Regions from separate parts of the Streptomyces sp. NPDC054047 genome, predicted to be linked through region 2. Evidence: riboswitches for the same ligand, from Rfam matches in the RefSeq annotation. Region 2 holds a riboswitch; the other holds the start of a gene.
The links. A riboswitch is a leader RNA that binds a small molecule or an ion and turns the genes downstream of it on or off. The one in region 2 is predicted to bind cobalamin.
Positions count from the first base shown of each region.

Region 1: another riboswitch for cobalamin. It lies ahead of ACZ6ZP_RS27570 (ribonucleoside-diphosphate reductase subunit alpha); the one in region 2 lies ahead of ACZ6ZP_RS00345 (cobalamin biosynthesis protein).

Region 1 covers NZ_JBVJKV010000008.1:200,760-205,116, forward strand. Annotated here, with positions in the region: gene ACZ6ZP_RS27565 (ribonucleotide-diphosphate reductase subunit beta) at 1-342, opposite strand, end outside; gene ACZ6ZP_RS27570 (ribonucleoside-diphosphate reductase subunit alpha) at 342-2,753, opposite strand; cobalamin riboswitch at 2,891-3,014, opposite strand; gene ACZ6ZP_RS27575 (hypothetical protein) at 3,114-3,821, shown strand; gene mctP (monocarboxylate uptake permease MctP) at 3,907-4,357, opposite strand, start outside.
Region 2 covers NZ_JBVJKV010000001.1:62,333-66,689, reverse strand. Annotated here, with positions in the region: gene ACZ6ZP_RS00350 (cobyric acid synthase) at 1-724, opposite strand, end outside; gene ACZ6ZP_RS00345 (cobalamin biosynthesis protein) at 721-1,662, opposite strand; cobalamin riboswitch at 1,785-1,927, opposite strand; gene ACZ6ZP_RS00340 (hypothetical protein) at 2,099-2,350, opposite strand; gene ACZ6ZP_RS00335 (inorganic phosphate transporter) at 2,363-3,637, opposite strand; partial or broken gene ACZ6ZP_RS00330 (GH25 family lysozyme) at 3,830-4,357, opposite strand, start outside.

The sequences.
Region 1 (4,357 bases), on a different contig from region 2:
ATAGAACTGGACGTGCACGGCCTCCTCGAAGAGCTGACGGCTCAAGTAGAGCCGCGCCTCGGGGGAGTTGATGTGCTTGTAGAGCGTGAGCACGAGGTTGTTGGAGACGATCGAGTCGCCGGTCGCGAAGAACGCGACCAGGCGGCCGATCATGTGCTGCTCGCCGGGCGAGAGCTTGGCGAGGTCGGCGACGTCCGAGTGGAGGTCGACCTCCTCGACGGTCCAGGTGTTCTTGATCGCGTCCCGGTAGCGCTCGTAGAAGTCGGGGTAGCGCATGGGGCGCAGAGTCAGCTCGAAGCCCGGGTCGAGGAGGTTCTTCTCGGCGTTGGTGGTGGAGCTCATTACTGGCAGGCCTCGCAGGACTCGGGGTTTTCCAGGGAGCAGGCGACGGCGTCTTCGGCCGATGCCTGGGCGGGTACGGGGGCGGGCTCGGCGGCTTCGGTGCGGCCGGCCGCCGCGCGGGCGATGCGGGTCGCCGGGCGCGAGCGCAGGTAGTACGTGGTCTTCAGGCCCTGCTGCCAGGCGTACGCGTACATGGAGGAGAGCTTGCCGATGGTCGGCGTCTCCAGGAACAGGTTCAGGGACTGCGCCTGGTCCAGGAACGGCGTGCGCGCGGCGGCCATGTCGATCAGGCCGCGCTGCGGGATCTCCCACGCGGTGCGGTAGAGGTCGCGGACCTCGGCGGGGATCCAGCTGAAGCCCTGCACCGAGCCGTTGGCCTCGCGCAGCGCCTCGCGGGTCTGCGCGTCCCAGACGCCGAGCCGTTTGAGCTCCTGCACCAGGTAGGCGTTGACCTGGAGGAACTCGCCGGACAGCGTCTCGCGCTTGAAGAGGTTGGAGACCTGCGGCTCGATGCACTCGTACACGCCCGCGATGGACGCGATCGTGGCGGTCGGCGCGATGGCGAGGAGCAGCGAGTTGCGCATGCCGGTCACGGCGATGCGCTCGCGCAGCGCGGCCCAGCGCTCCGGCCAGGTCAGCTCGACGCCGTAGTGGTCGGGGTGCAGGACGCCGCGCGCGGTGCGGGTCTTCTCCCAGGCGGGCACCGGTCCGTTGCGCTCGGCGAGGGTCGCGGACGCCTCGTACGCGGCGAGCATGATCCGCTCGGCGATGCGCGTGGAGAGGGCGCGCGCGGCGGGGGAGTCGAAGGGCAGCTTCAGCTGGAAGAAGACGTCCTGCAGACCCATCGCGCCCAGGCCCACCGGACGCCACCGGGCGTTCGACCTGCCGGCCTGCTCGGTCGGGTAGAAGTTGATGTCGACGACGCGGTCGAGGAACGTGACGGCGGTGCGGACGGTCTCGTCGAGCCGCTCCCAGTCGATGTCGCCGGCGGCGGTGTCCACGAAGGCGCCGAGGTTCACCGAACCCAGGTTGCAGACGGCCGTCTCGCCGTCGTCCGTCACCTCCAGGATCTCCGTGCAGAGGTTGGAGGAGTGGACCGTGTGGCCGGGCTCCGCCGTCTGGTTGGCGGTGCGGTTGGCGGCGTCCTTGAACGTCATCCAGCCGTTGCCGGTCTGCGCCAGGGTGCGCATCATCCGGCCGTAGAGGTCACGGGCGGGGATGGTCTTGCGGGCGAGCCCGGCGGCCTCGGCCTTGCGGTAGGCGGCGTCGAACTCCTCGCCCCACAGGTCGACGAGCTCGGGCACGTCGGCGGGCGAGAACAGCGACCAGTCCTGGCTCGCGGCGACCCGGCGCATGAACTCGTCCGGGATCCAGTGCGCGAGGTTGAGGTTGTGCGTGCGCCGCTGGTCCTCGCCCGTGTTGTCGCGCAGCTCCAGGAACTCCTCGATGTCGGAGTGCCAGGTCTCCAGGTAGACCGCGGCGGCGCCCTTGCGGCGGCCGCCCTGGTTCACGGCGGCGACGGAGGCGTCCAGGGTCTTGAGGAACGGCACGATGCCGTTGGAGTGGCCGTTCGTGCCGCGGATCAGCGAGCCGCGGGCGCGGATGCGGGAGAACGAGAGGCCGATGCCGCCCGCGTGCTTGGAGAGGCGCGCGACCTGGTGGTAGCGGTCGTAGATGGAGTCCAGCTCGTCCAGCGGGGAGTCGAGGAGGTAGCAGGAGGACATCTGCGGGTGCCGGGTGCCGGAGTTGAAGAGCGTCGGCGAGGACGGCAGGTAGTCCAGGCGGCTCATCAGGCGGTACAGCGCGGCGACTTCGTCCACCGAGCGCAGGCTGTCGTCTTCGGCGAGGCCGCTCGCGACGCGCAGCATGAAGTGCTGCGGGGTCTCGATGACGTGCCGGGTGATGGGGTGGCGAAGGAGATAGCGGCTGTGCAGGGTGCGCAGGCCGAAGTAGCCGAAGCGGAAGTCGGCGCCGTCCTCCAGGGCGGCCTCCACGAGACCGTCCAGGTGCTCGGCGTGGTCGGTGACGAACGCGGCGGTGCGGTCCGCGATCAGTCCCTCGCGGTGCCCCACGGCGACCGAGTCGGAGAAGGAGCGCACTCCCTGCGACGCGGCCTCGTCACGGATGCTGAGGCTGAGGAGCCTGGCCGCCAGCTGCGAGTACGTCGGGTCCTCGGAGATGAGCCCCGCGGCGGCCTCGGTCGCCAGCTCCCGCAGCTCCGCTGTGCTCTCTGCGTCCCCCCTGGCCGAGCGGCCGCGCAGCGCGGCGGCGGCGACTCTGCCGGGCTCGGCGTCGGGGAGATCGGCGGTGAGGTCGGTCAGGGTACGCAGCAGCGCGGTTCCTGGGCCGTCGGTGGTCTGCTGACCGCCGGTGGTCTGCGCTGACGCAGGTTCGGCTGGCGCGATGGTCACGGAGCACTCCCTCGCTCGGCTCGGAGCCTTGAGGAGGGCAGGAGTGACACACGGGGCGGCCGCCCAGGGCAGGGCCGCGCTCCGCGTCCACCAGCCCATTCCACGAGGCCCGGACGTCGTTGGCACCCGGACCGGTCGGAACGGGTGCGCTGTCGACAGGTCATCGGACTTGCGAGCACGACAAATGCGTACTCATACACCGTTGCGGGACAGTTCCGGACTTGCACCGGATTCCCCTGCGGCGACAGCGAGCACGAGCATACATCTTGTGCTGGCTCTGAGCCGCAGCCCCACATCTTGTGTCGGCGTGCGTATCCCCTAGGGTGGCGCCGAACTGATCGTCGAACAGGGGGAGACGGCGTGCGAGGACGGGGCGCGGGCTGCGCGGCGGTACTCCTGATGGTGCTCGCCGGGTGCGGCGAAGGTGAGGAACAGGTGCCCTCGGCGGCGGGTGTCGACGGCGACGTCGATCCCGGCAGGCGCTTCACGGGCGCCGAGCTGAAGTCGGCGCTGCTCCCGGCGAAGGCCACCGGCCCGCGGGCCAAGGCGACCGACGTCGGCACGGGCGGCTTCAACCGGGGCTACGGGGGCGGTGACTGGGGCGCCTGCGATCCCGGCGACGAGGCGAGTGCGGAGCTGTCCGGCATGCGGGGAGCCAGCGCCGGCCAGACGATTCTTCCCTTCCCCGGCGCGATCGCCGACGAAGGGGACCCCGTGCTCTCCCAGACCCTGGTCTCGATGCCGGACGCGCGGGCCGGGCGCCATGTCGAACTGCGCCGGCAACTCCACAAGGCGTGCCCCAGTGTCACCGTCGACACCGACGCGGCCCCGGTGGTGGAGCACCACGCGGTCGATGATCTGCCGGACCTCGGCGACGAGGCGATCCTCGAGAGCAAGCGGTACGAGGGGGGCGACGACCACGACGCGGAGACTCGGCACTACAAGGTCGAGGTACGGGTCGGCGGCGTGCTCGTCCTGGTGGACGCGGGCCCGCACAAGGACCGGGCGATCTCCTTGGCGACCAAGGCGGCGGCGCGGGTCCGGACGGAGCTCTACAAGGCCTCGTAGGGCGGTACGTACGACAGCGGGCCGCCGGATTTCTCCGGCGGCCCGCGTCACGTACGTACAAGAACAGGCCCGTACGAGAACAGGCTCAGTGCCCGCCCGGCGCCCCCACCGTGGCCGGCGGCAGCTCTTCCACGACGCCGGGGTCGCCCACGTCCGCGGTGTAGTCCCCGGGAGAGGTCTCGTCGATGCCGTCAGGGGCCTTCATGGCGCGCAGGACGAACGTCATGACCACCGTGACCACCACGTTCAGGACGAATGCCGTGAGTCCGATGTAGCCGATCTCGCCGATGCCGGGGATCTCGTCGGACGAGCCGCCGAAGTGCTTCTGCGTCGGCGACGCGACGCCGTACGCGGCGACCGTTCCGTAGACCATGCCGACCGCCCAGCCCGCGAGCAGCGCCCAGCGGTGGAACCACCGCGTGAACAGGCCGCCGACCAGCGCGGGCATGGTCTGCAGGATCCAGATGCCGCCCAGGAGCTGGAAGTTGATCGCGACCGTCTTGTCCATGGTGAGGACGAAGGCGAGCGCGCCGACC
Region 2 (4,357 bases):
ACACCCGCAGGCCGTCCTCCTCGTCGATGCCGAGGCCGTGCTGGAAGGGCAGCACACCGAACGTGCGCCGCCCGGTGAGCCCGAGCAGCATGTCGAGCCCGGGTTCCAGCAGCGAGACGTCGCCCCGGAACTTGTTGACGAGATACCCGGCGACCAGTTCCTGGTCCTGTGCGCTGAGCAGCGCCGTCGTCCCGAAGAAGGAGGCGAAGACGCCACCGCGGTCGATGTCGCCGACGACGAGGACGGGGAAGCGGGCGGCCCGCGCGATCCCCATGTTCACGATGTCCGTGCGCCGCAGGTTGATCTCGGCGGGGCTGCCCGCGCCTTCGCAGATCACGGCGTCATAGCTGCCCCGAAGTTCCTCCAGGCATCCCACGACGGTGGAGAGCAGCGCTTCCTGCCGTCCACCGTGGTAGCCGCGTGCGCTCATCTCGCCCACGGCCTTGCCCATCAGGACGACCTGGCTGCTGCGGTCGCTGCCGGGCTTGAGCAGCACGGGGTTCATCAGCGCGCTCGGCTCGACCCGGGCGGCCTGCGCCTGCATGGCCTGGGCCCGTCCGATCTCGGCGCCTTCGCGCGTGACGAAGGAGTTGAGGGACATGTTCTGCGCCTTGAAGGGCGCGACGGAGACTCCCTTGCGGGCCAGCCACCGGCAGATGCCCGCGGTGACGACGCTCTTCCCCGCGTCCGATGTGGTCCCGGCCACGAGCAGTCCACCACTCACGAGGCGCCGCCTTTCCGCATAGTGCTCACCACTGCCGCGACCCCCAGGGCCAGCAGTCCGACCCGCCGCGACAACCGCACGGCCCGCTCGATGTCCGTCACGTCGACGGCCCGCCCGCCCGTGTTCAGGACGGGCCGGTGCTCGACCCGGCCTCCGTACGAGAGGCTCCCCCCGAGCCGTACCCCCAACGCCCCGGCGAAGGCGGACTCCACGGGCCCCGCGTTGGGGCTCGGATGCTTGGCCGCGTCCGCGCGCCAGGCGCGCAGGGCTCCCTTCGGAGCGTCCCCGGCGACGGCGGCCAGCACCGCGGTGAGCCGGGCGCCCGGCCAGCCCAGAACGTCGTCGAGCCGCGCGGAGGCCCACCCGTAGCGCCGGTACCTCACGGACTTGTGCCCGACCATGGCGTCGAGCGTGTTGACGGCACGGAAGGCGACCAGCCCCGGCACCCCGCCGACGGCGCCCCACACGAGCGCACCGACCACCGCGTCGGAGGTGTTCTCGGCGACGGACTCGACCACGGCCCGCGCGATGCCGTCGGCGTCCAGAGCCTGCGGATCGCGCCCGCACAGATGCGGCAGCCGCTCCCGCGCCACCTCGACGTCCCCGGCGGCGAGCGCCCCGCCGATGGCCCGCGCCTCACGCCCCAGCGAGGTCCCGCCGACCACGGCCCAGGTCGTGGCGGCGGTCAGCGCGACGGACGCGGCGCGTGAGTCACGTACGAGAGAAGAGGCCAGGGCGGCGGCACCGGCCGCGCCCCCGGCGCACACCACGGCGTGCAGGGCGCCCCACCCGCGGTGGTCACGCCACAGCACACGCTCGACGGCGCCCGCGGCCCGGCCGAACGCGGCGACCGGGTGCCCGCGGCGAGGATCGCCGAGCAGCAGGTCACCGAGGAGGCCGGCGGCGGCGCCGTACGCGAAGTCGCGGTCGGCACGCACGGGTTCAGCCGACCGGAAGGAGGAGAGGAGCGAGGGGCCTGGCCTGGAAGGGCAGGGGCACAGAGACCGGCAACGGGCGGCCGCGCATGGCGATATGTCCTCACTCAGGGTGTCCGCGCCCTGGTTCGACGTGACCGGCGGCGAGAGTTCCTGGCTTCCGAGGAGGGGGCTCCCCGATGACAGTGGCGGGACCGCGCCGGATTCGCACCGGCTTCCTCTCCTGCCGCCGTAATGGCTCCGGCAGTCCACCACGCCCGCGAACGCCCGTCAACTTGCCGTTGACCTGGTACGGGAGAGTGTGCCGAGGCCCACATGGGGCCGGTTTCCCGGCGTCGGCGTGCGTCGGCGCGGGCCGGGCACGGCGGACACGCGAAAGCCGGGTGGGACGCACTCGTCGAGGCGTGTCCCACCCGGCTCCCGTGAGGCCGAAGTGCCGTCAGGCGACGATCAGATAGATCCCGTACGCGACGGCCGCCAGGCAGAGCGCGAAGCACGCGTACGCGCCCGTGCGTGCCGCCACGGGGACGGTGCCGGCGGTGGTGCCGGCGGTGGTGGAAGAGGAGCCGGAGGTGGCCGCCTCGCGCTTGGAGAGGCCGACGATGCCGAGGGTGAACAGGCCCACCAGGGCCACCGTCACCCCGAGGCTGACTCCGAACACGGAGCCGAGAGCTGCCCAGTCGATGTTCATGCTGAGTTGTCCTTACACCGTGGCGGGCCGGGCGGGATCCGCCACGGTGCCGGTCGGGGCCGGGATGGTGGCCTTGACGAAGTCGACGTCGGCGCTCGCCACGGCCGACCCGGTGGGCGGCGGCGAGACGGCGGCCATCGCGGTGGTCACGACACCGGCGGGCTCGGCGCCGGAGGGGCCGCCGATCTCGTCGTCGGCGACGTTCGTGTGGTCGACGGCGTTGCGCCGGGAGAGCACCCAGATCACGGCCGAGCCACCGATGAGCAGCGCGGCGGTCGCCGCGACGCCCCAGGGGCCCTGCTTGGTGAGGAACTCCGCGCCCGCGCCGACCAGACCGGCGGCCGGGAGCGTGAGGCCCCAGGCGACGAACATGCGGGTCGCCGTGGACCAGCGGACCACACCGCCCTTGCGGCCGAGGCCCGCGCCCATCACGGCGCCCGAGCAGACCTGGGTGGTGGAGAGCGAGAAGCCGATGTGCGAGGAGGCGAGGATCGCGGTCGCGGCGCTGGTCTGGGCGGCGAAGCCCTGCTGCGGCGCGAGGTCCGTCAGGCCCTTGCCCATGGTGCGGATGATGCGCCAGCCGCCGAGGTAGGTGCCCAGCGCGATGGCGACACCGGCCGAGACGATGACCCACATCGGGGGGTTGGCACCCGGGTTCAGGACGCCGCCGGTGATCAGGGCGAGCGTGATGATGCCCATCGTCTTCTGCGCGTCGTTCGTGCCGTGCGCCAGCGAGACGAGGCCCGCGGAGGCGATCTGGCCGGTGCGGTAGCCCTTGGCGGTCGCCTTGGTGTCGGTGTTGCGCCCGATGCGGTACGTCAGGCGCGTGGCCAGCGTCGCGGCGATGCCGGCGACGAGGGGCGCGGCGATCGCGGGGATCAGGATCTTCGTGACGACGGTGCCGCCGTCGATCGACGACCAGCCCATCGACATGACCGCGGCACCGATGAGGCCGCCGAAGAGTGCGTGGGAGGAGCTGGAGGGCAGGCCCACCAGCCAGGTCAACAGATTCCAGAGGATCGCGCCCACCAGGGCCGCGAAGATCACCTCTGTCTTCAGTCCGTCCTCGTTGACGATCCCGCCGGAGATCGTCTTGGCGACCTCCACCGACAGGAAGGCGCCGACGAGATTCAGCACGGCGGACATGGCCACCGCCGTCTTGGGCTTGAGGGCGCCGGTCGAGATGGTGGTGGCCATCGCGTTGGCTGTGTCGTGGAAACCGTTCGTGAAGTCGAACACGAGAGCGGTAACGATCACGATCCCGAGGAGAAGCGTGATGTGTTCCATTTACCCAGGCTTCTGTTGGACGTCAGTGGCAAGTGGAACGTAGGCAACCTGGGTGAACGGAAAGTGAACTGGGCCGGGCCGTGCGGTGACCCAATTCGGGGCACCGTCACTCCGGTTCCGCCGGGGTCCTGCCGGGGATCGGCCGGAGTGGCGGTGCGAGGCCCGGAATCCGGGCTTCCGAGGGTGTCTGGGCTACCCCCGGGCGAACCTCTTCAACTGGTTCGGCGAGCCGTTGAAGAGATTCTGGTCACCCGGCAGTCTGCCGCCGTTGTCGTACTGCCGGATGGTCAGGTGCGACCAGCCCTTGGGCAGCGCTCCCGACGTCGACGACCAGCGTGCCAGCCACAGCGGGTGATGCGCGCCGTAGGCCCGGCTGCCGCCCGTGCAGGTGTTCCACCACTTGGTGGTCGTGTAGATCACGGGGCGCCGCCCCGTCCGCCGCTTCACCTCGTCGCTGAAGGACTTGATCCAGTTGACCATGCCGGTCCTGCTCATGCCGTAGCACTTCCGGCGGCTGTACGGATTGTGCTCGATGTCCAGGGCCGGCGGCAGTGTCATGCCGTCCGCCCGCCACCGTCCACCGTGCCTCATGAAGTACGCGGCCTGCTTCTTGCCCGACTTCTTGCCCGACGACTTGCTCGGCACGGCGAAGTGACGAAGCGTGCGCCCTTGCTCTTCGCCTTCCGCCAGTCGACGTTCTTCTGGTGCGACGAGACGTCG